3 regions of the Allobosea sp. 10L417 genome follow, and region 1 is predicted to be linked to each of the others. Evidence: predicted binding sites of a transcription regulator. Region 1 holds the regulator's gene; each other region holds the start of a gene.
The links. Region 1 encodes PhoB, which activates phosphate uptake and scavenging genes when phosphate is short. Its sites were predicted from a motif close to TGTCATNNANCTGTCAT; they were not measured.
Positions count from the first base shown of each region.

Region 2: the regulator PhoB is predicted to act here: its motif matches at 7,250-7,266, upstream of AC1DE3_RS23605 (acetoacetate decarboxylase).
Region 3: the regulator PhoB is predicted to act here: its motif matches at 5,313-5,329, upstream of AC1DE3_RS09420 (RNA degradosome polyphosphate kinase).

Region 1 is NZ_JBFTJP010000001.1:1,031,895-1,042,566, reverse strand. Features, by position in the region: gene ppk2 (polyphosphate kinase 2) at 1-82, opposite strand, end outside; gene AC1DE3_RS05300 (ATP-binding protein) at 199-1,245, shown strand; gene pstS (phosphate ABC transporter substrate-binding protein PstS) at 1,367-2,392, shown strand; gene pstC (phosphate ABC transporter permease subunit PstC) at 2,574-3,548, shown strand; gene pstA (phosphate ABC transporter permease PstA) at 3,566-4,450, shown strand; gene pstB (phosphate ABC transporter ATP-binding protein PstB) at 4,490-5,296, shown strand; gene phoU (phosphate signaling complex protein PhoU) at 5,504-6,223, shown strand; gene phoB (phosphate regulon transcriptional regulator PhoB) at 6,235-6,933, shown strand; gene AC1DE3_RS05265 (hypothetical protein) at 7,041-7,220, shown strand; gene AC1DE3_RS05260 (DUF3175 domain-containing protein) at 7,472-7,756, opposite strand; gene AC1DE3_RS05255 (SpoIIAA family protein) at 7,773-8,159, opposite strand; gene AC1DE3_RS05250 (LysR family transcriptional regulator) at 8,214-9,137, opposite strand; gene argH (argininosuccinate lyase) at 9,234-10,649, shown strand; gene AC1DE3_RS05240 (amino acid ABC transporter permease) at 10,646-10,672, shown strand, end outside.
Region 2 is NZ_JBFTJP010000011.1:232,996-243,667, reverse strand. Features, by position in the region: gene AC1DE3_RS23640 (citrate synthase family protein) at 1-578, shown strand, start outside; gene AC1DE3_RS23635 (class I SAM-dependent methyltransferase) at 750-1,970, opposite strand; gene AC1DE3_RS23630 (ABC transporter ATP-binding protein) at 2,151-2,930, opposite strand; gene AC1DE3_RS23625 (ABC transporter permease) at 2,927-3,700, opposite strand; gene AC1DE3_RS23620 (mismatch-specific DNA-glycosylase) at 3,697-4,233, opposite strand; gene AC1DE3_RS23615 (ABC transporter substrate-binding protein) at 4,390-5,349, opposite strand; gene AC1DE3_RS23610 (acetolactate synthase large subunit) at 5,592-7,148, shown strand; gene AC1DE3_RS23605 (acetoacetate decarboxylase) at 7,314-8,057, shown strand; gene AC1DE3_RS23600 (histone deacetylase family protein) at 8,076-9,119, opposite strand; gene AC1DE3_RS23595 (TetR/AcrR family transcriptional regulator) at 9,246-9,848, opposite strand; gene AC1DE3_RS23590 (acyl-CoA dehydrogenase family protein) at 9,961-10,672, opposite strand, start outside.
Region 3 is NZ_JBFTJP010000002.1:684,938-695,609, forward strand. Features, by position in the region: gene AC1DE3_RS09390 (helix-turn-helix transcriptional regulator) at 197-994, shown strand; gene purN (phosphoribosylglycinamide formyltransferase) at 922-1,485, opposite strand; gene purM (phosphoribosylformylglycinamidine cyclo-ligase) at 1,542-2,615, opposite strand; gene AC1DE3_RS09405 (CDP-alcohol phosphatidyltransferase family protein) at 2,823-3,353, shown strand; gene AC1DE3_RS09410 (AI-2E family transporter) at 3,446-4,555, shown strand; gene AC1DE3_RS09415 (P-loop NTPase family protein) at 4,563-5,261, shown strand; gene AC1DE3_RS09420 (RNA degradosome polyphosphate kinase) at 5,389-7,584, shown strand; gene ppx (exopolyphosphatase) at 7,520-9,094, shown strand; gene metC (cystathionine beta-lyase) at 9,263-10,453, opposite strand.

The DNA.
Region 1 (10,672 bases):
CGGCCTTCGCCGGTTTGCCGTTCTTGCCGGCAGGCGGCGCGATCGACCCGTTGGGGTTTGAACCTGAGAATTTCTTTGCCATCGCGGCCTCCCCTTCAGGCGAAGCGTAGCCGGCTGATGCGTGGAAGGGAATTGACGCCTCTTCTCGTTCCGCTCAGGAAGGGTTGGCCGGCGGAACCGGCCGGCTCCGAGCGCTCCATGGTCGACATTGCCACTACCTCTCCCGCGACGATGCGGTCCATGATCGAGGCGCTCGGCGCCCCCGTCGTACTGCTTGACGAACAGGGCATCGCCCAGGCCCTCAGCCCTGCGATGCACGCGCTCGTTCCGGGGCTCGAGGTCGGAAAGTTCCTGGCGCTGGTGCTGCGCGACCCCGATCTCAACGATGCGATCGAGCAAGTTGCGCATAAGGGCGGACGCGACACCGTCGAGCTGGTCGAACGTGTGCCGTTCGAGCGCGCCTTCCGCATCCATGTCGCGGCGCTGGGCGGCGGGCGGCGCCGGCCGACGCTGCTCACTTTCCAGGACCTCAGCGAGCAGAGGGTGATCGAGCGCATGCGCGTCGATTTCGTCGCCAATGCCAGCCATGAGCTGCGCACGCCGCTCGCTTCTCTGCTCGGCTTCGTCGAGACGCTGCAGGGGCCGGCGCGCAACGACGAGCGGGCGCGCGAGCGCTTTCTCGGCATCATGCGCGAGCAGGGGCTGCGCATGGCGCGCCTCGTCGACGATCTCCTCTCGCTCTCGCGCATCGAGCAGCGCGCGCATGTGGCGCCGGACACACCGGTCGATCTCGCTGGGATCGCGCGCGAAATCGTCGACTCGCTGACATTGATGGGGCGCGAGCGCGAGGTCACGCTGACGCTCACCACGCCGCGCGAGCCGCTGCTGGTCCCCGGCGACCGCGACGAATTGCTGCGGCTGATGGAGAACCTCGTCGAGAACGCCATCAAATATGGCAAGCAGGGCGGCGAGGTGAAGATTGCCGTCGAGGCCGGCGAGGACGAAGCCGGCTTCTATGTTCGTGACGACGGGCCGGGGATTGCGCCGGAGCATCTGCCGCGCCTGACGGAGCGCTTCTACCGCGTCGACACCGCCGCGAGCCGGGAAGCGGGCGGCACGGGCCTGGGGCTGGCGATCGTCAAGCACATCGTCCTGCGTCATCGCGGCAGGCTGACGATCGAAAGCAAGCCGGGCGAGGGGGCGACCTTCAAGGCGATCCTGCCGCGCTTCGAGGCCCGGCGTTGAGGCGGCTGAAACGCCGCCTCAACGCTTTGTGACAGTTTTCATGACGTCATGTCATCCGGCCGTCATATAGGAAGTGTTCTGACAGGGGCGCTGTAAACAGCGACCTAGAGAGGACATCTCCATGCGCAAGATTCTCGTTCTGGCGGCCGTGGCCGCCGGGATTGCCGGTTCCGCCCAGGCTGCCGACATCACCGGCGCCGGCGCGACCTTCCCCTTCCCGATCTATTCGAAGTGGGCCGAGGCCTACAAGAAGGACACCGGCACGGGCCTCAACTACCAGTCGATCGGCTCGGGCGGCGGTATCCGCCAGATCAAGGCCAAGACCGTCGCTTTCGGCGCGACCGACGCCCCGCTCAAGGGCGAGGACCTGACCAAGGACGGCCTGATCCAGTTCCCGACCGTGATGGGCGGCGTCGTGCCGGCCGTGAACATCGCCGGCGTCGAGCCGGGCAAGCTCAAGCTCTCGGGCGAGATCATTGCGCAGATCTATCTGGGCGACATCAAGAAGTGGAACGACCCGACGATCGTCGCGCTCAACGCCGGCGTCACCCTGCCGGATGCCAACATCAACCCGGTCTACCGTTCGGACGGCTCGGGCACGACCTTCGTCTTCACCGACTACCTCTCCAAGGTTTCGGCTGACTGGAAAGCCAAGATCGGCGCCAACCAGTCGGTCCAGTGGCCGGTCGGTATCGGCGGCAAGGGCAATGAGGGCGTCTCCGCCTCGGTCAAGCAGGTCGCCAACTCGATCGGCTATGTCGAATACGCCTATGCCAAGCAGAACAAGCTTGCCCACGCCCTGGTGAAGAACGCCGACGGCAACTTCCCGGCTCCCGAGGAGAAGGCCTTCCAGGCTGCCGCCGCCAACGCCAACTGGCAGGAGCAGCCGGGCTTCGGCATCTCGCTCAACAACCAGAAGGGCGCGGATGCCTGGCCGATCACTTCGGCGACGTTCATCCTGGTCCATGCCAAGCCGGAGAAGCCGGAAGAGGTACAGGCCGCGATGAAGTTCTTCGACTGGGCCTACAAGAACGGCGACAAGCTGGCGAGCGAGCTCGACTACGTCGCCCTGCCGTCGAATGTGAAGGATCAGGTCCGCAGCGCCTGGAAGGGCGTGACCGACACCGCCGGCAAGCCGATCTTCTGATCGCTGCCAACTGACAAGGCGAGGCGGGCCAGTCCCGCCTTGCCGCTCTCTTCAAGCCCTCATCCTGAGGGGCGGCCCCAGCTGGCTCTCCCGCAGGATGCTCCTCAGGATGAGGGCTGGGATTGATCGGGACGGGCGACCGGCCATGGCAATCCCGGCAACGAGACCGGAGCCCCCGCGGATGACCGCAGCAACCGATATGACGAACGTTCCCGGCGCGAGGCCGGTCGTCCGCAAGGCGCCGAAGGCGGGGTTCGACCTCTTCTTCCGCAATGCGAGCTTCGCCGCGGCGCTGCTCGTGCTGGTGCTGCTCGCCGGTATCATGATCTCGATGATCATCGGCGGCTGGCCGGCCTTCCGCGAGTTCGGCCTCGGCTTCATCACCTCCAGCGTCTGGGATACGCAGAACGAGCAGTACGGCGCCTGGCCGGCGATCGTCGGCACGCTTTCGACCGCGCTGATCGCCCTCGTCATCGGCGTGCCGCTCTCGCTCGGCATCGCGGTCTACCTGACCCAGCTCGCGCCGGGCTGGTTCAAGAAGCCGGTCGCCACCGCGATCGAGCTGCTCGCTGCCGTGCCCTCGATCATCTACGGCATGTGGGGCCTGTTCGTCTTCGTGCCGCTCTTCGCAGCCTATGTGCAGATCCCGCTCTCGAACCTCGTCGAGGGCATTCCGATCGTCGGCACCGTCCTCTACTCCCGCTCCCCCTCGGGCCTCGGCATCTTCACGGCCGGCATCATCCTGGCCTTCATGATCGTGCCCTTCATCGCCTCGATCACCCGCGACATGCTGGAGCAGATCCCCTCCGTGCTGCGCGAGAGCGCCTATGGCATCGGCGCCACGACCTGGGAGGTCGTGCGCCATGTGCTGGTGCCGCAGGCCGGCGTCTCGATCATCGGCGCGATCATGCTCGGCCTCGGCCGCGCCCTCGGCGAGACGATGGCCGTCACCTTCGTCGTCGGCAACGCCAACCGCCTGTCGGCCTCGATCCTCGATCCCGGCTCGACCATCGCCTCGCGCATCGCCAACGAGTTCAACGAGGCGATGGGCCTGCAGCTCAACTCGCTGATCGCGCTGGGCTGCATCCTGTTCTTCGTCACCTTCGTCGTCCTCGTCATCGCGCGGCTCCTGGTCGCCCGGGTGAAGCGCTACTGAGGTCCTGAGAGATGAGCATGACGACCGCCTCCACGCCGCGCGAACTGCCCCACACCCCCTGGGGGCGCGTGCGCCAGTCCCGCCGCACAGCCGACCGGCTGATGAAGATCATCGCCACGGGCTTCACCTTCTGCGCCATCTTCGTGCTGTTCTGGATTCTCGGCATGCTGCTGGTGAAGGGCATCGGCGGGCTCTCGCTCGCGACCTTCACCGAAGTTACGCCGGGCCCCGGCTCGCAGGGCGGCGGCCTCGCCAACGCCATCGTCGGCTCGGTGGTGCTGACCTTTCTCGGGATCGCGGTCGCGACCCCGGTCGGCGTGCTCGCCGGCACCTGGCTTGCCGAATACGGCAAGGGCTCGAAGCTCGCGAACCTGATCCGCTTCATCAACGACATCCTGCTGTCGGCACCGTCGATCCTGATCGGTCTGTTCGTCTACGTGATCCTGGTCGAGCCCTTCCGCGGCTATTCCGGCTGGGCCGGCGGCGTCGCGCTCGGCATCATCGCGATCCCGGTCATCGTGCGCACCACCGAGGACATGCTGAACCTCGTGCCCGGCCCGCTGCGCGAAGCCGGCTCGGCCCTCGGCGCCCCGCCGTCGGTCGTCATCACCTCGGTGACCTGGCGCGCCGCCAAGGCCGGGATGGTGACCGGTATCCTGCTGGCTCTCGCCCGTATCGCCGGCGAGACCGCGCCGCTGATCTTCACCGCGCTGAACAACAATTTCTGGTTCTCGCCGACCCTGGTCGGCGGCGTCTCGAACCTGCCCGTCACCATCTACCAGTTCGCCTCCGCTCCCTATGAGAACTGGCAGCAACTGGCCTGGGCGGGATCGCTGATCATCACGGTCTCGATCCTGCTGCTCTCGATCATTGCCCGCCGCTTTGTCGCCGGCGGCAAATAAGACTTGAATCCAACCCGGTCGCGTCCGACCTTGAGGACCATGTCGATGCTTTCGACCCTTGAACTCTCCCCGCAGACGCTCGATGCCGAGGCGCCCGTCCGGATCGCGGTGAAGAACCTCGATTTCTACTACGGCGAGCACAAGGCGCTGAAGAACATCAATCTCGATTTCCGCGACCGGCACGTCACCGCGCTGATCGGCCCGTCGGGCTGCGGCAAGTCGACCCTGCTGCGCATCTTCAACCGGATCTACTCGCTCTATCCGGAGCAGAAGGCCACCGGCGAGATCATGCTCGACGGGCGCAACATCATCTCGAACGATGTCGATGTGAACGAGCTGCGCTCGCGCGTCGGCATGGTGTTCCAGAAGCCGACGCCCTTCCCGATGTCGATCTACGACAACGTCGCCTTCGGTATCCGCCTCTACGAGAAGCCGCCGAAGTCCGAGCTCGACGACCGCGTCGAGGGCGCGCTGCGCCGTGCCGCGCTCTGGGACGAGGTCAAGGACAAGCTGAAGAGCTCCGGCATGGGTCTCTCCGGCGGCCAGCAGCAGCGCCTGTGCATCGCGCGAACCATCGCCCAGAAGCCTGAAGTGATCCTGTTCGACGAGCCGACCTCGGCGCTCGACCCGATCTCGACCGGCAAGATCGAGGATCTGCTGGAGCAGCTGAAGAGCGACTTCACCATCGCCATCGTCACGCACAACATGCAGCAGGCGGCCCGCATCTCGCAGTATACCGCCTTCATGTATCTGGGCGAGGTCGTCGAATTCGCGCCGACCAATACCATCTTCATGAACCCTGCCAAGAAGCAGACGCAGGACTACGTCACCGGCCGGTTCGGCTGAAGACCGGTTTCAAACCAGCAGCCCTCATCCTGAGGAGCCGCGCGAGCGGCGTCTCGAAGGATGGTCCAGGAGGCTCCGGAACCAACCGGAGCATCCTTCGAGACGCAAGCTTCGCTTGCTCCTCAGGATGAGGGCTGAGGGTTGAGCATGCCGACCTGAAAACGACGACGCTGCATCGGCGCTAATGATCTAGAGGACACGCCGCCCATGACCGACCACATCGTCCGCTCCTACGATACCGATCTCGAAGGCATCCGCCGCAGCCTCGCCGAAATGGGCGGCATGGCCGAGCGCATGCTGGGCGATTCGACCGTGGCGCTGGTGCGCCGCGACACCGGCCTTGCCCAGAAGATCATCACGGCCGACCAGCGCCTCGACAACCTCCAGCGGGACGTCGAGGAAAAGGCGGTACTGACCATCGCCCGGCGCCAGCCGCTCGCCAACGACCTGCGCGAGCTGATTTCGGCGATCCGCATCGCCGCCGACATCGAGCGCGTCGGCGATCTCGCCAAGAACATCGCCAAGCGCGCCGTCGCCATCGCCGGCCAGTTCCAGCCGCCGCACCGCGCCGTGGTCGGGCTCGAGCACATCAGCCGCCTGGTGCAGGCGCAGCTCAAGGACGTTCTCGACGCCTACGCCGCCGGCAACGAGCAGAAGGCGCTCGACGTCTGGCGCCGCGACGACGAGATCGATGCGCTCTACACCTCGCTGTTCCGCGAGCTCCTGACCTATATGATGGAGGATCCGCGCAACATCACCTTCTGCACGCATCTCCTGTTCTGCGCGAAGAACATCGAGCGCATCGGCGACCACACCACCAACATTGCCGAGACGATCCACTATCTCATCACCGGCGACTCGCTCGACGTGAACCGGCCGAAGCTCGACACGACCAATATCGAGGTCGAGGCGATCACCGGGAACTGAAGCAGATCATCATGGCCGCACGCATCCTGATCGTCGAGGACGAGGAGCCGCTAACCCTGCTGCTGCGCTACAATCTCGAGGCCGAGGGCTTCGAGGTCGACAGCGTCGCGCGCGGGGATGACGCCGAACTGCATCTGCGCGACCACACGCCTGATCTCGTGCTGCTCGACTGGATGCTGCCGGGCCTTTCTGGCATCGAACTCTGCCGCCGCTTGCGCTCGCGGCGCGACACCGAACGCGTGCCGATCATCATGCTGACGGCGCGTGGCGAGGAGACCGAACGCGTGCGCGGGCTCGCGACTGGCGCGGACGATTATGTGGTGAAGCCCTTTTCGTTGCCGGAGCTGATCGCGCGCATACAGGCGCTGCTGCGCCGCGCCAAGCCGGGCCATGTCGCGGGGCTGCTCGCCGCCGGCGACCTCGAACTCGATCGCACGACCCGGCGCGTCCGCCGTGCCGGCAGCGAGCTGCATCTCGGCCCGACCGAGTTCCGGCTGCTCGAGTTCTTGATGCAGGCGCCCGGCCGCGTCTATTCGCGCGCCCAGCTTCTCGACGCCGTCTGGGGCCGCGACGTCTATATCGATGAGCGCACCGTCGACGTTCATGTGGGCCGGCTGCGCAAGGCGATCACGCCGGCCAATACCAAGGATCCGCTGCGGACAGTCCGCGGCGCCGGTTACGCCTTCGACGAAACCTTTGCGCGCAGCTGAGCGGCGCTGCAGCTCTGCTCCTCATCGCAACTTGCCGTGAACCTTGCCCGGCCGCTCGCGTTGATCTTGAAGATCGACGCGAGCCAGAGGAGGTCGCCGTGAGCAAGATGCCGCCCATCCCGCCGGCCAATCGAAGCGACAAGGGTCCGGGCGAGCCAGATCATGCCGAGCGCGATCTGCGCAGCGCCAGAGGTGGCGAGCGCCGACCAAGCCAGCCTGATCAGCAGGGCCAGCAGGGCAATACACGCATCAACACGACCCATCAGGGTCTGCAACAGGATCGTTGAGGAGGTTGCCGAACGTCGACCTCGACCAAGGCGCCGCAGAGCATCCGGCACGGCGGCCCCGGCTCATCGCATGAGAACGCGAAGAAGCCGCCGGACATCCGCTTGCCGATGACAACCGGCGGCACGCTCGCGTTTCGGGTGGCGGCGGCGAACGCGACAGCCACCTCTCGCATGATCCGGCGCGCAAGGGAGGCAGGGCGCGATGAGAACCGGCCTTCAGGTCGATCCCCTGAAGGGCGACGGCAGGCGCTTCAGCCCTCTCGGTGGAAGAGGCGGCGCAAGCTGTGCTTGGCCGCTTCCAGAGTTCTGCGGCGCTCGGCCGGCAGTTTCCGGCCGGCGCGGTTGATGTAGAAGGTGAGCATCGACATCGCCGAGCGATAGGGGCCCGATTTGCGCCGGCGGCTGTGCTCGGCCGACCGCTTCAGCGAGCGCGCGATCTGACGCGGATCGCCACGCGTGAACACGGCTTTCTCGAAATCGAGCGCGTTGCTCCGGCTGGTGATATCGGCCGACCATCTGTGCTTGTGGACGGGCATGGCGTCCTCCTGTCGGTCAGGCGTTTGGTCCGCCCTCGATGTCGCCGGCCCAGGTCAATGCGGTCTCGTACTCCTCCGGCTTGAAGGTGCGAACAGTCACGAAGGGGATCGCCGGATTGAGCAGGTCGACGAAGGCCGCAAGCCAGCCCCTGTCGGTGATCACCGCCTCGCGCGGGAAGCGTTGCAGCTCCCACAGCTTGCCGAGGCTGTAGCGCGCATCCTTCCAGGCGGCAGCCAAGGTCATATCGGTGAAATCGGTGAGGTCGGCGAGGATGCCGACTTTCTCGTGTCGTGCGAGCTTCGCGTCGATATCGGCCATGATCCCATCGAGATCGTCGCTGGTCAGCGTCTGCGACAGGCGGTAGGCGCCGACATGGTCGGGGGCGGGCAGGATCGTTAACATGACTCCTCCTTGCTCCAGACAACGCGGGGCAAGAGCGGAAGTTTCGCCCAATGATCAGGCGGCTGAGGATCCACGGGTGGCGGCATCGAACCGCGCGGCTTCGGAGCGCAGCCAGCCGATGAATTCATCGAGGCCGGGGCGTTGCGGCTGGCCCAACGGGCGGATGAGCCAGCAGCCCGTCGCGCTGGTGAAGCCGAGTCCGAGCGGGTTGACGAGCGCGCCCGAGGCCAACTCGTCCGCCACGTAACAGCGCGGCGTCAGCGCGACCCCCAACCCCGCGACGGCGGCGCTGATGATGACGGAATAGTAGCCGTAGCGCACAGTATGCTCAGGCACCGCGCCGCGCAGGTCGTGGGTTTCGGTGAACTCGGCCCAGAAGGTTGGCATCTGGAAGTGCTGCAGCAGCGTCATCTTCTGAATGTCGGCCGGGCGGCGAAAGCCCCCCATGCGCTCGACGAGGCCGGGCGCGGCGACGAGGGCGACATCGCGGCCGAAAAGATAGTGGGCCTCCCTGTCGGGCCAGGGGGGGACGCCGTGAGAGATCTCGATATCCGGCTCCTCGGTCTCGCTCTCGCTCACATAGTTGGTGAACTGGACGTCGACACCGGGATGCGCCGCCGCGAAGGCGGGAAAGCGGGCCATCAGCCAGCGCTCACCGGCGATCGCGATCATGTGCAGGCGGATCGGCCGGGCAATGGCGCTGCGCTCGGCGAGGCGCCTGGCGCCTCGCTCCATCTGCTCCAGCGCGGCTTCGGCATAGGGCAGATAAATCGCTCCGGCCTCGGTGAGCTTGAGGCCGAGCGGGCTACGGTCGAACAGCACGGTGCCGAGGTGGTGCTCCAGCGACAGAATCTGCTTCGAGACGGCACTCTGGGTCAGGTTGACGACCAGCGCGGCACGGGCGGTCGATCCCAGGCGCGCAACCGTGGTGAAGGCCCGCAGCGCGGTCGATGACGGCGGAGCCCGGCCGGCGGCCATGGGGTATTCCTTTTTAGACTATCTCTGCGGAGATCGTTTCGTTTGCCGGGCTTTCGGTCAAGAGGTCATTCTTCCCTAACGGGAGGAGCCAGCATCATGAACCAGACGACCCGCCTGTGGGGCGGACGCTTCCGCAAGCCGCCGGATCCGCGGCTGATGAAGCTGTCGAGCGCGGCCGGCGAGCACGCGAGGCTGGTGCCGCAGGATGTCGCGGGCGGCAAGGCCCATGCGGCCGAACTGGCGCGCGCCGGGCTGCTGACGGCGCAGGAGCTCGACACCATCCTGACCACGCTCGATGCGATCGCGCAGGATACGGTCGAGGGGCGGATCTCCCCCGGCCCGCAGGACGAGGACGTTCACACTTTCATCGAGCGCATCCTGACCGAGCGGATCGGCTCGACCGGCGCCAAGTTGCGTGCCGGACGCTCGCGCAACGACCAGGCCGCCAACAACCTCAAGCTCTATCTGCGGGCCAAGTCGCGATCGCTGGCGGGCATGCTGGCCGAGCTGCTGACCGCGATCGCCGACCAGGCCGAGTTGCATGCAGCCTCGGTCAGCCCCGGCTTCACGCATCTCCAGAGCGCGCAGCCGGTCACCTTCGGCCATTGGCTGATGGCGCACGGCCAGGTGCTGATGCGCGACGCCTCTCGCCTGACCGACTGGGAGAAGCGCTCCGGCCAATCTCCGCTCGGGGCGGCGGCGCTTGCCGGTTCCGCGATCACGCTCAATCCCGAGCTCAGCGCCAACGCGCTCGGCTATGACGGGCCGTTCGAGAATTCGGTCGACGCGGTCGGTGCGCGCGACCATGTCGCGGAGTTCCTGTTCGTCGCGGCCATGCTGACGACCAACCTGTCGCGTCTCGCCGAGGAGGTGACGCTCTGGGCCTCCAGGCAATTCGCCTGGGTGACGCTGGACGACGCCTTCGCCACCGGCTCCTCGATCATGCCGCAGAAGAAGAACCCGGACATCGCGGAAATCTCGCGCGGCCGGGCGGCACGGCTGACCGGCGACCTCGTCGCCATGCTCGGGGCGTTGAAGGGGCTGCCGCTTTCCTATAACCGCGATCTCGCCGAGGACAAGCGCGCCGCTTTCGACGCCGTCGACGTGCTGGAAGAGGTGCTGCCGGCCTTCGCCGGGCTGGTCGCCAGCATGAGCGCCGACGCCGGGACGATGCGCGCCCAGGCCGGTTCCGGCTTTGCGCTGGCGACCGAGGTGGCTGACTATCTCGCCCGCAACGGCGTGCCTTTCGCCGAGGCGCATGAGATCACGGGGGCGCTGGTGCGCTATTGCGAGGAATTGGGCCGGGAGCTGGAGTCGCTCGACGCTGTCGATCTCAGGGCGGTCGATCCGCGCCTCGATGCCGGCGTGCTCGACCATCTGACGCTCGATGCCGCGGTCGCTGCGCGCAGCGGCCATGGCGGCACGGCGCCCGACCGCGTGCGCGAGCAGATCGACCGCTTCCGCGGCAAGCTCGCCGCCCTCGAAACCTGGAGCCGGGAGACGGGCCGATGAGCGCCGCCACTTCGCCGATCAGC
Region 2 (10,672 bases), on a different contig from region 1:
AGGCCTGGGGCTGCGACGAACGCGGCGCCGACCTGATCCGCCGCGCGCTCGTGCTGCTGGCCGACCACGAGCTCAACGCCTCGACCTTCGCGGTGCGCGTCGCGGCCTCGACGCGCGCTTCACTCGCGGCCTGCATCTTGGCCGGGCTCGCAACGCTGTCCGGGCCGCTGCATGGCGGGATGACCCCGCGCGTGCTCGGGCTGATGCGCGAGATCGCGAGCGAGGGCGTCGAGATGGCGGTCTCCGCCCGGCTTGCGACGGGCATGCCCCTGCCCGGCTTCGGCCACCCGCTCTATCCGGACGGCGATGCGCGGGCGCGGGCACTGCTCACCGCGTTCACGCTGCCGCCGGCCTATGAGGAGACGCGCCGGGCCGTCACTGCGCTGACCGGAGAGGAGCCGAATATCGACTTCGTGCTGACGGCGATCGCGAGCGAACTCGGGCTTGCGCCGGATGTCTCGTTCCAGATCTTCGCCGCGGCGCGCTGCGCCGGCTGGATCGCCCATGCGCTGGAGCAAGGCGAGACCGGGCGCCTGATCCGGCCTCGCGCCCGCTATGTCGGGCCGGAGCCGGCCTAGGCCGGCTCGAAAACTTTGTCATTCCGGGGCTTCGCGCAGCGAAGAACCCGGAACCCACGACCGGGTGAGGGGCTTACAACCCGGCATCAAATCCCACCCAGTCGTGGGTTCCGGGTTCGCGCCTGCGGCGCGCCCGGGAATGACAAAGGTGGTGCTGTTAGCAGCCGGCATCTAAGCCGGCTCATCGACCTTCGTCTGCGTCGCCTTCCGCCCAAGCTCGCCCTCACGCTCCTCGATATAACCGCGCGTGATCGGCAGTCCGTCGAGCTTCTTGGCGAGCTGGAATTGGAAGACCACCAGATCGTCGTGCCGGAAGCTCGCCTCTGAGGCGGCAAGGTAGAACTCCCACATCCGGGCGAAGCGCTCGTCATACATCGCCACCGCCTCGGCGCGCCGGGCCAGGAAGTTCTCGCGCCAGGCTTTCAGCGTCTCGGCATAGTGGAGGCGGAGCACCTCGACATCGGTGATGACGAGCCCTTCCTGCTCCACCGCCGCCGCCACCTCCGACATGGCGGGGATGTAGCCGCCGGGGAAGATGTACTTGGCGATGAAGGGATTGGTCGCGCCAGGCGGCGTCGAGCGGCCGATCGTGTGGATCAGCGCCACGCCATCGTCGTTGAGCAACTCGCGGATCTTGCGGAAGTAATCGCGATAATAGCCGACGCCGACATGCTCGAACATGCCGACCGAGACGATCCGATCGAAGGGCTCCGTCAGGTGGCGATAATCCTGCAGCCGGAACTCGACCGGCAGGCCGGACTCCCCGCCACGCTCCCGCGCGATGGCGAGTTGCTCCTCGGAGAGCGTGATGCCCGTCACCGAAGCGCCGGTCTCGCCGGCGATCGACAGCGCCATGCCGCCCCAGCCGCAGCCGATATCGAGCACGCGCTGGCCCGGCTGCAGATCGAGTTTGCCCATGATGTGGCGCTTCTTGGCGAGTTGCGCTTGCGCCAGCGTCATATTCGGCTGCGCGAAATAGGCGCAGGAGTATTGCATGTCCGGGTCGAGGAAGAGCCGGAAGAAATCGCTCTTCAGGTCGTAGTGATGCGCGACGTTGCGCTTCGCCAGTGCCGGTGTGTTGTTCTGGTGGAAGCGGCGCACAGCGGTGCGCAGCCCCTCCAGCGTCTTGCCCCAGCCCTTCGGGCGGGCCTTGTGGATGGCGGCGACCAGCACGTCGAGCAGATCATAGAGCGAGCCCTGCTCGACCACGACGCGCCCGTCCATGACGGCCTCGCCCAAGGCGAGCTCGGGATTGAGCGCAAGTTTCAATTCCGTCGGCGCATCCAAGATCCGCATCCGCAATCGCGGCACGGCTCCCTGTCCGATGGATTGAAGCGTGCCATCGGGAAAAACGACATCGATACGTGGCTCGATCGCGAGCCGAGACAACATCCTGGCAATCAGCGAATGCATTGGCCCCACCTTCGGCAGCGCCCCTTTCGCCCCAAGATGGCAAGTCGGATCGCCGTCGTAACCGCCCTTTGGCGCAAGGCAGGCACTCGCCTGCGACATGACAACGCAGGCGGCGTGGTTCGGTTCCGTTGGGGAAGCATGGCTGACTGCTGGAGGGACTCAGTGGTCGGCGGCGATGACTTCGGCGCGGATCTCCTCGACCAGCCGCTCCTTCAGCGCGACGAATTCCGGTGTCGTCTTGATGGTGTAGGGCCGCGGATGTGGCAGCTCGACCGGGATATCCGCCTTGATCCGCCCCGGGCGCGCGCTCATCACCACGACGCGGGAGCCGACGAAGATAGCCTCCTCGATGTCATGGGTGACGAAGAGCACGGTCTTCTTCTCGCGCTCCCAGATGCCGAGCAGCATCTCCTGCATCAGGGCGCGGGTCTGGTTGTCGAGCGCGCCGAAGGGCTCGTCGAGCAGGAGGATCTTGGGATCGTTGGCGAGCGCGCGGGCGATCGCGGTGCGCTGCTGCATGCCGCCAGAAAGCTGCTTCGGGAAATGATCGACGAAGTGGCCGAGCCCGACGCGCACCGCCCAGTCGCGCGCGATCCGCAGCCGCTCGGCCTCGGGCACGCCCCTCTCGCGCAGGCCGAAGGCGATGTTCTCTTGCACTGTCAGCCAGGGGAAGAGCGTGTAACTCTGGAAGACGAAGCCGCGATCGGCTCCCGGCCCCGACACCGGCGTGCCGTCGAGCAGGATGCGCCCCTCGCTCGCCGTCTCCAGCCCCCCGATGATGCGCAGCAAGGTCGACTTGCCGCAGCCGGAGGGGCCGAGAATGGTAATGAAGTCGTTGTCGGCGACGGTGAGCGAAGTCGGCATCAGCGCGCGCGTCGGCTCAGCCCCGCGCTGGCCTGCGAAGACCTTGCCGACATTGTCGATGACAAGCTTGCTCATGCGCGCGCCCATGGGAACAGGCGCTGGTTGACCGCCTTGAAGAGGAAATCAGAGATGAGGCCGATGAGGCCGATCACGATGATGCCGAAGATGATCTGCCCGGTGTTCAGCAGCGCCTGGCTGTCCGTGATCATGTGGCCGATGCCGGAGGACGAGCCGATCAGCTCGGCGACGATGACATAGGTCCAGGCCCAGCCGAGGACGAGGCGGAAGATCTCGGCGATCTCCGGCGCCGCATTCGGCAGCATGACGCGGCGCACGACCGAGCGGTCGGTCGCGCCCAGCGTATAGGCGGCGTCGACCAGATCGCGCCGGATCGAGCCGACCGAGACCGCGATCATCAGGATGAGCTGGAAGACCGCGCCGATGAAGATGACGAGCAGTTTCTGCGTCTCGCCGATGCCGGCCCACAGGATCAGCAGCGGGATGAAGGCCGAGGCCGGCAAATAGCGCGCGAAGGAGACGAAGGGCTCCAGGAACGCCTCGATCGGCTTGTAGGCGCCCATCAGGATGCCGAGCGGCAGGGCGACGATGACGGCGATGATGAAGCCGCCCACGACGCGCCAGATCGTCATCATGATGTCGAAACTGAAGCCGTAGCGCACCATCAGATTGTAGCCCTCGCCGACCATGGTCAGCGGATCGGCCAGGAAGAGGCGCTGGACATAGCCGCCGAAGGTCGCGACCGACCAGAGCGCTACGAACAGCGCAAAGAAGGCCACGCCATAGCCTATGCGGGCCGCGGTCGAGACGGGTTGCAAGGGTCTCATCGCACTATCGTTCCGGGGACGGCCATAGCCAGTTGCTTCCAGGGTTCGATCGACCAGAAGCCGGCCGCTGCGCCGGAGGTCGAGGGGAGTATGTAGATTTCGGCGCCGGCCAGCGTCTCCGCCTGCCGCCCATAGACGAGCTGTCCCTCGCGAACTCCAAGGACAGCCTGCGCCGCGCGTTTGCCATTGAAGGCCACGATGCGCGGCGCGCAGGCAGCGATCCGGGACGCGAGGCCGGCCACGTCGAAATGGCTGCCTCGCAGCATGGAATCCGGGCCCGAGCTCCGCTTGGCAACATCGGTCAGGCCGATGCCGTAGCGCGGGAGGCTGCGGAAGTCTTCCGGCGCCAGCTTCATCGGCACCAGCCCGGTCTGATGGAGCACCGACCAGAACTTGTTGCCTGGACCGGCATAATAGGCTCCGCGCCGGGCCGAGGCGGTTCCGGCCTGCGTGCCGCAGAAGACGACGCGCAAGCCGGGCTCCAGAACATCCGGAAGGATTTCGCCGCTTAGGCATTCAAGGCCGGCCGTCACCCTGCAGCCCTCATCCTGAGGAACCGCGAAGCGGCGTCTCGAACGATGCTCCAGATGGTTCCCGAGCCTTCTGGAACATCCTTCGAGACGCCATCCCTTTCGGGATGGCTCCTCAGAATGAGGGCTCGCGGAGATCTCAAGCAGCCTCCCCGGTTTCTACTTGCCGGCGACGAACTTCGTGTCGACCAGCGAAGCGAGGTCGGGCTTCGCCTTGACCAGGCCGATTTCGAGCAGCAGGTCGGCGGCCTTGGCCGAGAAGGCCTGCCAGTCGCCGGAGAAGAGCTTCTTGTTGCCCTCGGCATCCGACCAGCGCAGGAACGCCGCCGACTTGCCGAACTGCTCGCCGGTCTGCTTCACATCGGCGCCCATGATCTCATAGGCCTTGGCCTGGTCCTTCTTGATCATCTCCAGCGCTTCGAAATAGCTCTGGGTCAGCGCGGCCGCGGCCTTGTCGTTGACGAGGAAGGCCGGCGTGCAGCCGAAGGTGTCCATCACCATCGGGTAGTCGAGGGTGGTGGCGATGATCTTGCCCGCATCCGGCTTGTCGCGGACGGTGGAGAGATAGGGCTCATAGGTCATCGCCGCGTCGTTCTGGCCGGCGATGAAGGCCTGCGCGGCCGGACCGGGCTCCATGTTGACGACCGTCACATCCTTCACGGACATGCCGTTTTCCTTGAGCATCCAGGCCAGCGCGAAATAGGGCGAGGTGCCGGGCGCCGAGGCCGCGACCGTCTTGCCCTTCAGGTCCTTGATCGAGCCCACACCGTTGCGCACGGCCATGCCGTCGGCGCCATAGCTCTTGTCGAGCTGGAAGATCTGCTTGGTCTTGATGCCCGCCGCATCCCAGACGATCCAGGTCTCGACCGTGGTCGCGGCGCACTGGATGTCACCCGAGGCGATGGCGAGGTGGCGATCCTTCTGCGGAATCTTCTTGATCGTGACGTCGAGGCCGTTCTTAGCGAAGATACCAGCCTCCTTGGCGAGGACCAGCGGCGCGAAGCCGGTCCAGCCGGAAATTCCGATATTCACCTTGGTCTGCGCCTGCGCGCCGCCCGCCGCCAGAAGCGCCGCGAGGCCGAAGCCGACGCTCGCACCGATGCGCTTGAATGCTGCCATGTTCGAAACCCTTCCCCTGCTTAACGGCGAACGCGCCATTCAGGACGCCTAGACAGCGTCATTCACGGCGCGAAGCAACCTTCGTTCCAAATCAGGTTAAATGCATATGCAAACCCGTCAAGGCGCCGATCACCATCGCTTGGGAAAGCCATGACATTCTCTCGTTTGACAGCGCGAGAGGAATTTCCTCCCTTCACGGCCGCTGGCGCAGGGGCGCCTTCTATCGAGTCGAGGTTTTCAGGATGAACGGCGCCGACCGCCTTTGCGACACCCTTCTGATCAACGGCGTCGATACCTGCTTCGCCAATCCCGGCACTTCCGAGATGCACTTCGTCGCGGCGCTCGACCGCAAGCCGCAGATGCGCTGCGTGCTCGGCCTGTTCGAGGGCGTGGTGACCGGTGCCGCCGATGGCTATGCCCGCATGGCCGACAAGCCGGCCGCGACGCTGCTGCATTGCGGGCCGGGCATGGCGAACGCGCTCGCCAACATGCACAATGCAAGGCGTGCCCGCACGCCGATGATCAATGTCGTCGGCGACCATGCCACCTACCATCTCCAGCATGACGCGCCGCTGACCAGCGATATCGAGAGCCTGGCGCATCCGATGTCGCATTTCGTCCGCCGCATCGCCTCGCCCGAGGATGTCGGCCCGGCGATCGGAGAGGCCTATGTCGCCTCGCTGACGCTGCCCGGCGTCACCACCGTGATCCTGCCGGCCGACTGCGCCTGGGGCAGCGTCGAGCCGGCCGCCCTCAAGCCGACGCCGCTGCCGGCGCTGAAGAGCGTCGATTCAGCGGCGATTCGCGAGGTCGCCGCCGGGCTGCGCAAGCATGGCGCGCGCGCCGCGATCATGCTGACGGGGCTCGCGCTGCGGGAGAAGCCGATGGAGATGGCAGCCCGCGTCTGCGCCGCGACCGGCGCCAAGATCTTCAGCCAGATGTCGAATGGGCGCATTCAGCGCGGCGCCGGCCGCGTCGCCATGCCCAAGGTGTTCTATCCGATCGACAAGGCGCTCGATCAGCTCAAGGACGTCGATTATCTCGTGCTGGTCGGCGCGCAGACGCCGGTCGGTTTCTTCGCCTATCCGGGCAAGCCCGGGCGCCTTGTCCACGATGACTGCGAGGTCGCGACGCTGGCCAGCCCGGGCGACGATCTGCCCGCAGCGATCACGGCGCTCGCCGAGGAGATGGGCGCGACGAAGACGGCGCCCGTCTATATCGCCTCGCCGCGCAAGGAGCAGCCCGGCCTGCCGACGGGCAAGCTCGATGCCGACAAGGCCTGCGCCATCGTCTCGGCCCTGCTGCCGGAGAATTGCATCGTCTGCGATGAGTCGGTCTCCTCGGGCCGCAGCTTCTACTATGACTGCCACAGCGCACCGCAGCACGACTACATCCAGCTCACCGGCGGCGCGATCGGCGAAGGCATCCCGCTCGCCATCGGCGCAGCGGTCGCCTGCCCCGACCGCAAGGTCATCAACATGCAGGCCGACGGCTCAGGCATGTACACGGTGCAGGGTCTGTGGACGGAGGCGCGCGAGAATCTCGACATCGTCACAGTCGTCTTCGCCAATCGGACCTACCAGATCCTGCACGGCGAGATGCGCGCCGTCGGCGTCAACGATTTCGGCCGCAACGCCACGCTGATGCTCAACATCGACGAGCCGGCGCTGGACTGGGTCTCGATGGCCAAGGGCATGGGCGTCGAAGCCGCCCGCGCCACCACGGCCGAGGAGTTCACCAGCCTGTTCAAGGCCGCGCTCGCCAAGAAGGGGCCGTTCCTGATCGAAGCGGCGATCTGAGACAGCATCCGACCAAAACGCCCTCCGCCCGAGAACGACGTCTCGGGGTGGAGGGCGATCTTCACGCGGGCAGTGAGGAGAAGCTTTTCTATTCGTCCGGTCGCCATCAATCTGTCGCAGGGCCCCTGCCAGAATTGCGGCTGATTTCGAGAAGGAGCGACCAGCATGAACCGGGACGAGATCCTGAAGGCACCGTCGATGCCCGTCTTCAGCCCGAGCTACCCGCATCCGCCGAACCGCTTCATCAAGCGGGAATATCTGATCATCACCTACGAGACGGACCCTGAGATCATCCGCGCCGCGTTGCCGGAGCCGCTCGAGCCGGCCCCGGGCAACCTCGTCTATTACGAGTGGATGAAGATGCCGGATTCCTCCGGCTTCGGGTCCTATGAGGAGAGCGGCACCGGGATCTATGCCAGCTACAAGGGACAGCCCTGCAATTTCTCCGTGCAGATGTATCTCGACGACGAACCGCCCATCACCGGCGGACGGGAGATCTGGGGCTTCCCCAAGAAGTATGGCGTGCCGCGCCTCGGCGTGATGAAGGACACCCTGACCGGAACGCTGCACTATGACGGCGAGCGCGTCGCAATGGGCACGATGACCTACAAGCATCGCAGCCTCGAAGATCAGCTCGACAAGGTGCGCGACGGCATCGCTGGCCTGAACATCAACCTGAAGCTGCTGCCCGATGTCGATGGCGCACCGAAGGTAGCGCAGCTCGTCGGCTACAATCTCACGGACATCACGGTCCATGGCGCCTGGGAGGGCGAGGCGCGGTTGCATCTCATCCCTCATATCAATTGCCGGGTCGCCGACTTCCCGGTGCGGAGAATCGTGCGCGCTCGTCACCAGCTCGTCGATTTCACGCTGCCTTTCGGCCGGGTTCTGCACGACTACCTCGCATAGCACCCGCGCGTTTCGGCTTCAGGCGAACCCACCCAGGAACGCATCGAGGCAGTCGCCGATCGCCTCGATCGCATAGCCGCCTTCCTGCACAACAAGCGTCGGCAGACCGAGCGCCTTCACCTGCCGGCCGATGGCGCCGAAATCGGAGGCTTCAAGCCTGAGGACGCCGATCGGGTCGTCCTTATGGGCGTCGTAGCCGAGCGCGATCACCAGCACCTCGGCGCCGAAATCGCGGATCGCCTTGCCGGCCCTGTCGACAGCAGCCTGCATCTCGGCTCCGCCCGCGCCATGGGCGAGCGGCAGGTTGAGGTTGAAGCCCTCGCCCGGCCCGTTGCCGCGCTCGTCGTCATAGCCGGTGAAGAACGGGTAGTAGTTAGACGGATCGGCATGGACCGAGATCGTGAGCACGTCGCTACGGCGGTAGAAGATCTGCTGCGTGCCGTCGCCATGATGGGCGTCGACATCGAGGATCGCGACCTTGCCGAATTTGGAGCGCAGGCGCTGGGCGGCGATCGCGGTGTTGTTGAGATAGCAGAAGCCGGTGGCGCGATCGGCGCGGGCGTGATGGCCGGACGGGCGGCAGAGCGAGTAGACGGCGCGCTCGCCGGCGAGGATCGCATCGGCCGCAGAGACTGCGGTCTCGGACGAACGCAGCGTCGAATGCCAGCAATGCTCGCCGATCGGCACTGAGAGATCACCGAGATACCAGCCGAGCTGACCGATGAAGCCGGTGGGGCGGCAGGGCGGACGGACATCCTCGTCCGGGCGGCCGCTCCAATAGGGGAAGGTGCTCGGCCAGACTTCCGGCCCGCGCTCGGCCGGCAGGTCCTGCCAGCGCGCCCAGGCGGTTTCGAGGAAATTGACGAAGCCGGCATCATGGATCGCCAGGATCGGGTCCGTGCCATGCGCCGCCGGATGCTCCGGCTTGATGCCATGCTTCGCCAGCGCACCGAGAAGCCGGTCCGTCCGCTCGGGCAGGTCCTTGGGCGCAACGACCTTGCCGAAGCGCATATATTGCTGCGGATCGTGAAGGGCTTGATCGGGATGGTAGAAGGCACGCATCAGGCGAAAAATCCTCGTCAGGCAGCGAGGCGATCAGCCGGCCCCGCACCGGAATGCTAGCAATGACGGCGACGCCGGTCAGCTACGTCGATGCCGCCCGCCCCTGCGTGGCGGGCGGAGCGGGCCTTACGCCAAGGGCGAGAGCAGCGCCGCGAATTCGCGCGCCAGCGCATCGATCTCGAAGCGTTCGGGCCGGTACCAATCGGTGGAACCGTTGAGCGCGCCGAGCAGGAAATTGCGCAGGACGTCCGGCGCGCGCTCCCGCGGCAGGGCGCCGGCCTGCTGCAGCTCCCCGATCAGCCGGCGCCAGACATCTTCATAGGCGCGCCGCACGGCCCGCACGCTCTCCGGCGCCGGCGCGGCGCCGAAGTTGAATACCTTGATGCTGGCGCTGGTGTAGTCGCCGTGGCCGTGCAGCGCCGCAAGATGGCCGCGGATTGCCGCCTCCAGCCGCTGGCGCGGGTTTGCACCTTCGGTCGCGGCGAGCGCGGCGACTACGCCCTCGTGGACGAAGCGGACGCCGTCGTTGACCACCGCCTCGACGATCTCCTCCTTCGAGGCGAAATGGTAATAGAGGCTCGCCTTGCGGATGCCGACTGCCTCCGCGATCTCCCGCAACGTGGTCTGATAATAGCCGCCATTGCGCAGGAGCCGCGCGGCATGGTCGAGGATTTGCCGGCGCGAGCCGCCTTCGGTGTCGCGCTGGCTGCGGTCGGCGGCGACAGTCATGCGCAGCGCCCCGCGTCATTCTCGGGCGAAGCGAAGCGCAGACCCGAGAATCTCCGGCATGAGATGCTCGGGTCAGGCCCGAGCATGACGCTTGAAGGGGCGCGCAAACGTATCACAGCCGCTTCGCCACCTCTTCGAGCATCACCTCGGTGGCGCCGCCGCCGATGGACTGCACGCGGGCGTCGCGGGTCATGCGCTCGATGGCGCTCTCGCGCATGTAACCCATGCCGCCGTGGAACTGCAGGCAATCGTACATGACTTCGTTGACCAACTCGCCGCAATAGGCCTTGACCATCGAGACCTCGCGGGTGGCGTCGAAGCCCTGCGCGTCGAGCCAGGCGGCGTGGTAGACGAGCTGGCGGCCAGCCTCGACCTTGCTCGCCAGTTCCGCGAGACGCTGGCGGATCGCCTGCTTCTCCCAGAGCGGTGCGCCGAAGGCTTTTCGCGTCTTCACATAATCCAGCGTGAGATCGATAGCGGCCTGCGACTCGCCGATCGCCATCGCGCCGATCACGGTGCGCTCGTTCTGGAAGTTGCTCATGATCGCGTAGAAGCCGCGCCCCTCCTGCCCGAGCAGGTTCTCGGCCGGTATGCGGCAATCGACAAAGGAAAGCTCGGCGGTATCCGAGGAGCGCCAGCCATGCTTGTCGAGCGCGCGTGAGACGGAAAAGCCCGGCGTGCCCTTCTCGACGAGGAAGATCGAGACCGATTGCGAGGGCTTAGCCGCCGGATCGGTCTTGGCGGCGACGCAGTAGAGATCCGCGTAGACGCCGTTGGTGATGAACATCTTCGCGCCGTTGAGCACGTAATGGTCGCCCTCGCGC
Region 3 (10,672 bases), on a different contig from region 1:
CCCGGGAAACTCGATCTGAAGGAGGCGCAGGAGCCTCATCCGATGAGAGATGCTCGGGGCAAGCCCGAGCATGACGGCCGTCCCGTTCGGCGCTTGTTCCGTCTCCCGCCTTGCTGCTGACACGCTCCTGACAGAAGCTGTCACCGTGGCTGGGCCATGGTGCCTCAGCTACGAGGCCGGGTAGGGAGACGACGCCGTGCAGCGCGCCGAACGATTGCTCGACATGATTCAAAGCCTGCGTCGCCGCAGGCGCCCCGTGACGGCCGAGACGCTGGCTTCCGAGCTCGATGTCTCCGTGCGTACGGTCTATCGCGACATCGGCGCGCTGGTGCGCCAGGGCGTCCCCGTGCGCGGCGAGGCCGGCATCGGCTATGTGCTCGACGCCGGGTTCGACCTGCCGCCATTGATGCTCTCGCCAGACGAGATCGAGGCCGTGCTGGTCGGCATGCGCTGGCTGAGCGAGCGTGCCGACCCGGTGCTCGCGCGCGCTGCCGAGGACGTGGTCAGCAAGGTCGCGGCGGTGCTGCCGCCGCATCTGCGGCCGATCCTGCTCGATGGCGCCTTGTTCGCGGCGTCCTACCCGGGCGACGTGCCGGTCGATCAGGTCGATGTCGCCGCCGTGCGCGCCGCCATCCGCAACGGCCGCAAGCTCTCGATCCACTACAGCGACGAGAGCGGCCATGCGACACAGCGCATGATCTGGCCGATTGGCATGACCTTCTACGAGCGTGTGCGCATCGTCGTTGCCTGGTGCGAGCTCCGGCAGGCCTTCCGCCATTTCCGCACCGACCGCATGACTGGCCTCGTCGCATTGGAGGAGCGCTACCCCGCCCGCCGCGCCGACCTCTTCCGCCGCTGGCAGAAGGAGGAGGAGAGGGCGCGCGAGGAGTGGGAACGCTGCAAGCGCGAGGGCGGGGACGATCAGGCCCGGATGACGACGTCGCCCGCCAGCCTGGCGCGGCCGGACGCGACCTCCGCCAGCGCCGCCGGATAGAGCTTATGCTCTTCGACGAGGACGCGCTTGGACAGCGTCTCCTCGTCATCGTCGGGCAGGACCGGCACCTTCGCCTGCAGGATCACCGGCCCGGCGTCGAGTTCCGGCACGACGAAATGCACCGAGCAGCCATGCTCGCTGACGCCGGCTTCGAGGGCCTGTCGGTGCGTGTGCGTGCCCTTGAACAGCGGCAGCAGCGAAGGGTGGATATTGATCATCCGCCCTTCCCAGCGCGTCACGAACCAGGGCGTCAGGATGCGCATGAAGCCGGCGAGCACGACCAGATCGATCTGGTTGACGCGCAGGAGTTCGTCCATGGCGCGTTCGAACGCCTCGCGATCCCGGCCAAAGGGGCGATGGTCGATCGTCGCCGTGGCGATGCCGAAGCCGCGGGCCCGGTCGAGCCCGGCGACGTCGGCGATGTTGGAGATGACCAGCGCGATCTCGGCCGGATAGCCCGGCGCCTGCGCTGCTTCCGCAAGCGAAACCATGTTGGAGCCGCGCCCGGAGATCAGCACCCCGACGCGCTTGCGGGCGTTAGCCGTGCTCACAGCGAGAGCTTGCCGCGATAGCTGACCTGCTCCTCGCCGGCAGCGACCGGCACGATCTCGCCGAGCTTCACCGGCGCCTCACCGGCAGCCTTCAGCGCCGCGAGAACCTCATCGGCCTTGTCGGCCTGCGCGGCGACGATCATGCCGATGCCGCAGTTGAAGGTGCGCAGCATCTCGCGCTCGGCGACGCCGCCGATCTTGGCGAGCCAGCCGAAGACCGGCGGGACCGGGATCGCCGGCAGATCGAGCGCCACGCCGAGGCCTTCGGGCAGCACGCGGGGGATGTTGTCGGGGAAGCCGCCGCCGGTGATGTGGGCCAGCGCCTTGATGCCGTCGGTCGCCTTCAGTGCCTGCAGCAGCGGCTTCACATAGATGCGGGTCGGCTCGAGTAAGGCTTCTGCGAGTGTCTTGCTGCCGTCGAACGGGGCGGGGGCCTCCCAGCCGAGGCCGCTGAGCGCCACGATGCGGCGCACCAGCGAATAGCCATTGGAATGCACGCCGGAGGAGGGCAGGCCGAACACCACGTCGCCGGGCTTCAGGTCTTCGCGCGGCAGCAGCGTGCCGCGCTCGGCCGCACCGACCGCGAAGCCGGCGAGATCGTAATCCTTCTCGGCATACATGCCGGGCATTTCGGCCGTTTCGCCGCCGATCAGCGCGCAGCCGGACTGGCGGCAGCCATCGGCGATGCCGCGCACGATCTCGACGCCCACCTTCGGGTCGAGCTTGCCGGTGGCGTAGTAGTCGAGGAAGAGCAGCGGCTCGGCGCCCTGGACGATGAGGTCGTTGACGCACATCGCGACGAGGTCGATGCCGATGGTCGAATGCAGTCCGCTCTCGATTGCGATCTTCACCTTGGTGCCGACACCGTCATTGGCCGCGACCAGGATCGGATCGTTGAAGCCGGCGGCCTTGAGGTCGAACAGCCCGCCGAAGCCGCCGATCTCGGCGTCCGCGCCCGGCCGGCGCGTGGCGCGCACCAGCGGCTTGATCTCGTCGACCATGGCATTGCCGGCGTCGATATCGACGCCCGCCTGCGCATAGGTCAGTCCGTTTGCGCCGGGCTTGCTCATTGCGTTCCGCCTTCCTTGCATGCTCGCGGGAGCGATAGGCAAGCAAGCTGCGGCTGGCAAGGCGTTTGGGTGGTTTTGTCGCTTTCTCACCAGCAACTGCCGTCATCCCGGGTCGGCGCGGCTTCGGCACTTGTCCAGGATGACATCGGAGGTCGGGTGAACGACGCATGGCTGGCATCGTGTCGCGCCATGAGCGAAGCTGCCGCCATGACGATCCCGAACCTGATCACGGTTGCCCGGCTTTTCCTGGTGCCGCTCGTCATCGTCATGATCGTGAACGCGCGTTGGGAGGCGGCCTTCATCATCTTTGTCGTCGCCGGCATTTCCGACGCTGTCGACGGCTTTCTCGCCAAGCATTGCGGCATGGCGAGCGAGCTCGGCGCCTATCTCGACCCCATCGCGGACAAGGCACTGATCGTCTCGATCTACATCACGCTGGCGGTGGTCGGCGCGATCCCGGTCTGGCTCGTCATTCTCGTCGCGGCACGCGACATCATGATCGTGGCGGCGGTGCTGCTCTCGTGGCTGCTCGCCCGTCCGGTCGCGATGGCGCCGTTCCTCGTCAGCAAGCTCAACACGGCGGCGCAGATCGCCTTCGCGGCGCTGGCGCTCGGCTCGCGGGCCTTCGGGATCGATCTCGGTCCGGCGGCCGTGGTCGGCGAACTCGTCGTCGCCGTGTTGACGCTCGCCTCGATGGCGGCCTATCTCGCCTTCTGGCTGCGCCACATGGCGGGCTGACGAGATTTCACACGCGGCCGGCGCTTGGAACTGCGGCTTTCCGTGCACATTTGTCCCATTCCGCTGGTCCGATAGGCGAAAGAGGCTGATCGATGACGTTGCAGCGCCAGATCGGCTTTTGGCTGGGCTCCCTCCTGGTCTTCATCCTCCTGCTCGTGCTCCTGCGCGATATCCTGCTGCCCTTTATCGCGGCGCTGGCGCTCGCCTATCTGCTCGATCCCCTGGCAGACCGGCTGGAGCGGATGGGGATGAACCGGCTGACCGCGACGATCGTCATCCTGATCGTTTTCCTCATCATCTTCGTGCTGGCGCTGGTGCTGCTGGCGCCGCTGCTCGGCCGGCAGCTAGCCGGGCTGGTCGACAGGCTGCCTTCCGACGCGGCCAAGCTGCAGGCCCTGGTGATGGAGAAGGGTTTCCCCTGGCTTGAACGCCTCGGCGCCGGGAAGCTGCAACAGGAAGCGCAGAATTCGCTGGGCAACCTCGTCGGCGAGGCGACCAAATGGGTCGGTGGCCTGCTGCAATCGCTCTGGAGCGGCGGCACCGCCATCGTCGGCGTGTTCTCGCTGCTGGTCCTGACGCCGGTCATCGCCTTCTATCTGCTGGTCGATTGGGACCGGATGGTCGCGACCGTCGATAGCTGGCTGCCGCTCGATCACCGCGACACCATTCGCAGCCTGCTGCATGAGATGGATCGCGCCATCGCCGGCTTCCTGCGCGGCCAGGCTCTCGTCTGCCTGCTGCTCGGAACCTTCTATGCGATCGGGCTCAGCATCGTCGGCGTGAATTTCGGCGCGCTGATCGGCATCATCTCGGGCTTCCTGTCCTTCATTCCCTATGTCGGCTCGCTGACCGGGCTCGTGCTCTCGGTCGGTGTGGCGATCGTGCAGTTCTGGCCGGACTGGACCTGGCCGCTGGCAACGCTCGGCGTCTTCCTTGCCGGGCAGTTCCTCGAAGGGAACATCTTCCAGCCGAAATTCGTCGGTGACTCCATCGGCGTGCATCCGGTCTGGCTGATGTTCGCGCTGCTTGCCTTCGGCTCGCTCTTTGGCTTCGTCGGCCTGCTGCTGGCGGTGCCGCTTGCGGCCGTCATCGGCGTGCTCTGCCGCTTCGCGCTGCGGCAATATCTCGCCAGCAACCTCTATCACGGTGTCGGTGCCAGGCGTGCAGCCCGAGCGAAGTCCAGCGCCGACGCCGAACTCTGACATACGCATGAACGAAGTGCCCCCACGCCCGCGCCAGCTCGCTTTCGACCTGCCGGTCGACAGCCGTCACGGCGTCGAGGATTTCCTGATCGGCCCGTCCAACGAGGCCGCCTACGGCCTGGTCGAGCGCTGGCCGCAATGGCCCGATGCCTGGCTGCGTCTCACCGGGCCGGAAGGTGCGGGCAAGACCCATCTCGCCGCGATCTGGGCCCGCGTCGCCCATGCCTGGACGATTCGGGCCGCGGAGCTGACCGAGGCCAAGGTCCCGCACCTTGTCTCCGGCGGGGCTCTCGTCGTCGAGGATTGCGATGCCGGTCCGCTCGAAGAGGCCGCGCTCTTCCACCTGATGAACGCGATGAAGGCGCGCGACGGACATCTGCTGCTGACCGCGCGCAAGGAACCCGACTTCTGGGGCCTGCGCGTGCCGGATCTGCTGTCGCGCCTCAGATTGGCGCCGGGGGCCACGATCGAGCCGCCCGATGACGGGTTGCTGCGGGCGCTCCTCGTCAAGCTCTTCATTGATCGCCAGCTCGTGGTCGACACCGCGGTCATCGAGACGCTGGCGCTCAGGATGGAGCGCTCTTTCGCTGCCGCGCGGCAGGTGGTGGACCGCCTCGATCGCGTCGCGCTGGAGCGCGGCCGGCGCGTCACGCGCCCGCTGGCACAGGAGGTGCTGTCGGAATTGTTTCCGGATGAGCCCGGCTGAAAGAGAGCGTGCTTGCGGAGCGGCCGTGCCGTCATACGAAATCATGTCGCCCGTCATCGAAACGTCACGCTAGGATGGCTTCAACGGCGCTATGGGCGGAAAGACAATCAGGACACGGGTGAATCACATGACTCTCGAAGCCGTGACCGTCGAGCCGGAGAAGCTCTCCAGCGAGGCCGATGTTGCGCCGCTGCGTCAGCAGCCCGAGCGCTTCATCAACCGCGAGCTGTCCTGGCTGCAGTTCAACCGCCGTGTCATGGAGGAGGCCTCGAACCGCAGCCACCCGCTGCTGGAGCAGCTGCGTTTCCTTTCGATCTCGGCGAATAATCTCGACGAGTTCTTCATGGTCCGCGTCTCCGGCTTGCGCGAGCAGCTCAAGGCCGGCGTGGTCACGCCGAGCCAGGACGGTCTCACCCCGGCCGAGCAGCTCGTCGCGATCGGCCAAGCAGTTTCGGCCCTTACCGACGACCAGCAGGCGCGCTGGGCGGAACTCCGCCACGATCTGCATGAGAATCGTATCCACCTGCTGCAGCCGGGCGATATCGGCTCGCAGGACAGGATCTGGCTGGAAGACTATTTCCTCAACTACGTCTTCCCGGTGCTGACGCCGCTGGCGATCGATCCGGCGCATCCGTTCCCGTTCATCCCGAATCTCGGCTTCACCGTCGCGCTGGCGCTGGAGCGCAAGAGCGATGGGCGCCAGCTCGACGCGCTGATCCGCGTGCCTGTGAAGATCGACCGCTTCATCGAGCTGCCCGATCTTGCCCGCGAGGGGTTGCATCGCTTCATCACGCTTGAGGACGCGGTTTCGCTGTTCATCAGCAAGCTTTTCCCCGGCTACGAGGTCAAGGGCACCGGCTCCTTCCGCGTCATCCGCGACTCCGATCTCGACATCGAGGAGGAGGCGGAGGACCTCGTCCGCGTCTTCGAGACCATGCTGAAGCAGCGCCGGCTCGGCGTCGTCATCCGGCTCGAGGTCTCGACCGGTATGCCCGACCATCTGCGCCGGCTGATCGTGCGCGAACTCAAGGTCGATGCCGACGAGATCGTCGAGGTCAACGGCATGATCGGCCTGAACGAGCTCTCGCAGCTCGTCGGCGTCGACCGGTCGGACCTGAAGTTCAAGCCCTACAACGCCCGCTTCCCCGAGCGCATCCGTGAACATGGCGGCGACTGCCTCGCTGCGGTCCGCCAGAAGGACCTGCTCGTCCACCACCCCTATGAGAGCTTCGACGTCGTCGTGCAGTTCCTGCAGCAGGCGGCACGCGATCCCAATGTCGTCGCGATCAAGCAGACGCTCTACCGCACCTCGGCGAACTCGCCGATCGTCAAGGCGCTGACGGAAGCCGCAGAGGCCGGCAAGTCTGTGACGGCGCTGGTCGAGCTGAAGGCGCGCTTCGACGAAGAGGCCAACATTCGCTGGGCGAAGGAGATGGAGCGCGCCGGGGTCCAGGTCGTCTATGGCTTCATCGAGCTCAAGACCCATGCCAAGCTCTCGCTCGTTGTTCGGCGGGAAGCCGGGCAGCTCGTCAGCTACTGCCATATCGCGACCGGCAACTACCACCCGATCACGGCCCGCATCTACACCGACGTCTCCTTCTTCACCGCCGATCCGGTGATCGCGCAGGACGTCGCGCGCATCTTCAATTTCATCACCGGCTACGCTGAGCCGGCTGGGTTGGAGCGCATGGCGGTCTCGCCGACAAGCCTCAAGCAGCGCCTGCTCGACGACATCGCCGAGGAAGTCGCCCATGTAAAGGCCGGCCGCAAGGGCGCGATCTGGGGCAAGTGCAATTCGCTGGTCGATCCCGAGATCATCGACGCCCTCTATGACGCCAGCCAGGCAGGCGTGGAGATCGACTTCGTCGTGCGCGGCATCTGCTGCCTGCGGCCGGGCGTGCCCGGCCTGTCGGAGAAGATCCGCGTCAAGTCGATCATCGGCCGCTTCCTCGAGCACACGCGCGTCTACGCCTTCGGCGCTGGGCACGGCATGCCTTCGCCCAAGGCCAAGATCTACATTTCCTCGGCCGATCTGATGCCGCGCAACCTCGACCGCCGGGTCGAGGCGCTGACGCCGATCCTCAATCCGACCGTGCATCAGCAGTTGCTCGATCAGATCATGCTGGCCAACCTGCTCGACAACGAGCAGAGCTGGACGATATTGCCCGATGGCGGCTCGCGCCGCATTGTCCCCGCGCCGAACGAAGAGCCGTTCAACGCGCATAAGTACTTCATGACGAACCCGAGTCTGTCCGGACGTGGAAAATCGCTCTCGAATTCAAGTCCCCGTTCCCTCTCGCGCCGGGGAGGCCGTAAGGCCTGAGCTCCGGCACGCGCCGGGGCGGCTTGCGCTCTCCGACACCATCGCCATCGTCGATATCGGTTCGAACTCGGTCCGTCTCGTCGTCTACGAGATGCTGGCGCGGGCGCCATCGCAGGTCTTCAACGAGAAGGAGATGGCCGGTCTCGGCCGGCAGGTCGCCACGACCGGCCGGTTGGCGGAGGACGCGATCGAGAAGGCGATCCAGGCCCTCGTGCGCTTCCGGATCCTCTGCGAGGCGATGCATGTCGGCGAGCTCCGCGTCATCGCGACCGCCGCCGCGCGCTATGCCGAGAACGGTCCGGAGTTCATCGCCCGCGCCGAGGAGGCGATCGGTCAGCCGATCGAGCTGATCTCGGGCGGCCGTGAGGCGATTCTCTCGGGCCTCGGCGTGATCTCTGGTTTTGATGCCCCCGATGGGGTCGTGGGCGATCTCGGCGGTGGCAGCCTGGAGCTGATCTCCGTCAAGAAGGGAGCCGTCGGGAAGGGTGCCAGCGTCCCGCTCGGCGGCCTGGCTCTGCTTGATCGCTCGAAGGGCTCGATCCGATCAGCCGAGAAGATCGTGAAGGACGAACTCGACAAGCTGCCGCAGCTCGCCGCCATGAAGGGGCGCGATTTCTTCGCCGTCGGCGGCACCTGGCGCGCTTTGGCGACCTTGCACCAGCGCCGTGTGAACTACCCGCTAAACGTGATGCATGGCTACGCGATCCCGCCCAAGGACGCGGCCGACTTCGTCAAGCTGGTCGAGCGGGCCGATGCCTCGGTGCTCGACGCCATCGATTCGGTCTCCTCGGCGCGCCGGCCGCTGCTCGCCTATGGCGCGCTGGTGCTCGACGAACTGATCAAGCGCGGCAAGCCCCGCAGCATCGTCATTTCGGCGCAGGGCGTGCGCGAGGGGCTGCTGCACGAGCAGCTCTCGCCGCAGGAACAGACCTCCGATCCGCTGCTGCAGGCCGCGCGCGACTACAATCTGCTGCGTGCGCGCGATCCGCGCCACGCAGCAGATCTCATCGCTTGGGTGGGCGGAATTCTCGAAACGGCGGGGCTCGCGCAGGACGAGCCCTCCGGGCGCCTGATCGAGACCGTCTGCCTGCTTTCCGATATCGGCTGGCGCGCCCATCCCGATTATCGCGGCGAGCAGAGCATGAACGTCATTGCCCATGCCTATTTCACCGGCATCGACCATGTCGGCCGGGCCTTCCTGGCGATGGCGATCTTCCATCGCTATGCCGGGCTGAAGGCCAGCTCTCCGGCGGCGGAAGGCCTGAAGACGCTGCTTCAGCCGCCGCTTCTCGCGCGTGCGACGCTGATCGCCGCGATCTTCCGCGTCGCCTATCTCTTGTCGGCGGGGATGGCCGGCATCCTGCCGCGAATTCCGGCGACCTGCGTCGATAACCGCCTGCTTCTGCGCTTCCCGGGCGATCTCGCCTCCTTGTCCAGCGAGCGCGTCGAGGGCCGCCTCAAGCAGCTCGCCAAGCTGCTCGGGCGCGATTTCGAGATCGGCCGGCTCTGAGGCGCCGTCGCGGCGGCTTCAAAACGCATCTTTGTCATTCCGGGGCGCGCCACAGGCGCCAACCCGGAACCCAGGACTGGGTGAGATATAGGTGTTCGGTTGTGAGCCGCGTCCAGGTTCCGGGTTCTTCGCTACGCGAAGCCCCGGAATGACAAGCAGTGCGCCGGTTTACCCAACCGCGCGTAGTCGCGCGAAGCCCGCGTCGAGATCGACCTTCAGGTCGTCGATGTCTTCGAGGCCGATATGGATGCGGATCGTCGGCCCCTTGAAATCGGGCTTGGTCGCGGTCCGATAGTCCTTGCAGTCGAAGGGCAGGACGAGGCTCTCATAGCCGCCCCAGGAGGCGCCGATGCCGAACAGGGTCAGCCCGTCGAGCATCGCACCGACCGCCTTCATCGAGACGGGCTTCAGCTCGATGGTGAAGAGCGATGAGGCGCCGGTGAAGTCGCGCTTCCAGATCTCGTGCCCCGGCGCACCCGGTAGGGCAGGGTGGAGGACGCGGGCGACCTCGGGGCGCTCGCTCAGCCATTCGGCCATGGCGATGCCGGCCGGCATCTGCTCTTTCAGGCGTACGGCCATGGTCCGCATGCCGCGCAGCGTCAGGAACGCGTCTTCCGGCGCGACGATCAGCCCGAGCTGATTCCAGGCTGCGCGCAGCTTCTTGAACAGGTCCGGCGTCCGCGCCGAGACGGTGCCGATCAGCACGTCGGAATGCGCCGCGTAATATTTGGTGCCGGCCTGCACCGAGTAGTCGACACCGAATTTATGGGCATCGAAGAAGAGCGGCGTCGCCCAGGTATTGTCCATCGCGACCAGGATGTCGCGTGCCTGCGCTGCCGCGACGATGGCCGGGATGTCCTGCATCTCGAAGGTCTGGGAGCCCGGCGCCTCGGTCCAGACGGCCTTGGTGTTCGACTTGAAGAGCTTGGCGATGTCGCCGCCGATCAGCGGGTCGTAATAGCTGACCTCGACGCCCATGCGCTTGAGGAACGTGTCGCAGAAGATGCGTGTCGGACGGTAGACGCTGTCCGTGACCAGCACATGGTCTCCGGCAGAGAGCATGGTCAGGAAGGCGAGCGTGCAGGCCATCAGCCCTGAGGGTGTGACGACCACGCCGGACCCGCCCTCGATCGTGTTGGCCGCGGCCATGAACGCGTCGAGCGTCGGGTTGCCGTCCGTGCCGTAGGTGTAGCGCGCCTTGCGGACCAGGAAGTCCTCGGTGTTCGGGTAGACGACCGTCGAGCCTCGTACGATAGGCGGATTGACAAAGCCGTAGCTATCGCCCGGGTCGCGTCCGGCCAGCACGAGGCGTGTCCGCTCGCCAAGGCGCGCAAATTCAGGAGAAGACAGCTTTTTCATGGAAACAGCGGGTCTCGAAGGCAGGAAAATGCAGTCGGGCTTGACCACACCCCCCAAACTCGCATGTGATGTATGCGGCGAACAAGGGGCGCCGGGGGCGGATGGCGGTTGCTTGACGCTCATGGGTCGCTCTGGCAATCGACTCGGCAACGGGGGCGTCGCGCAATCGCAAGATGAATCGAGCAGCGAAAATGCTGCCGGCGGCGAGACCAGGATGGC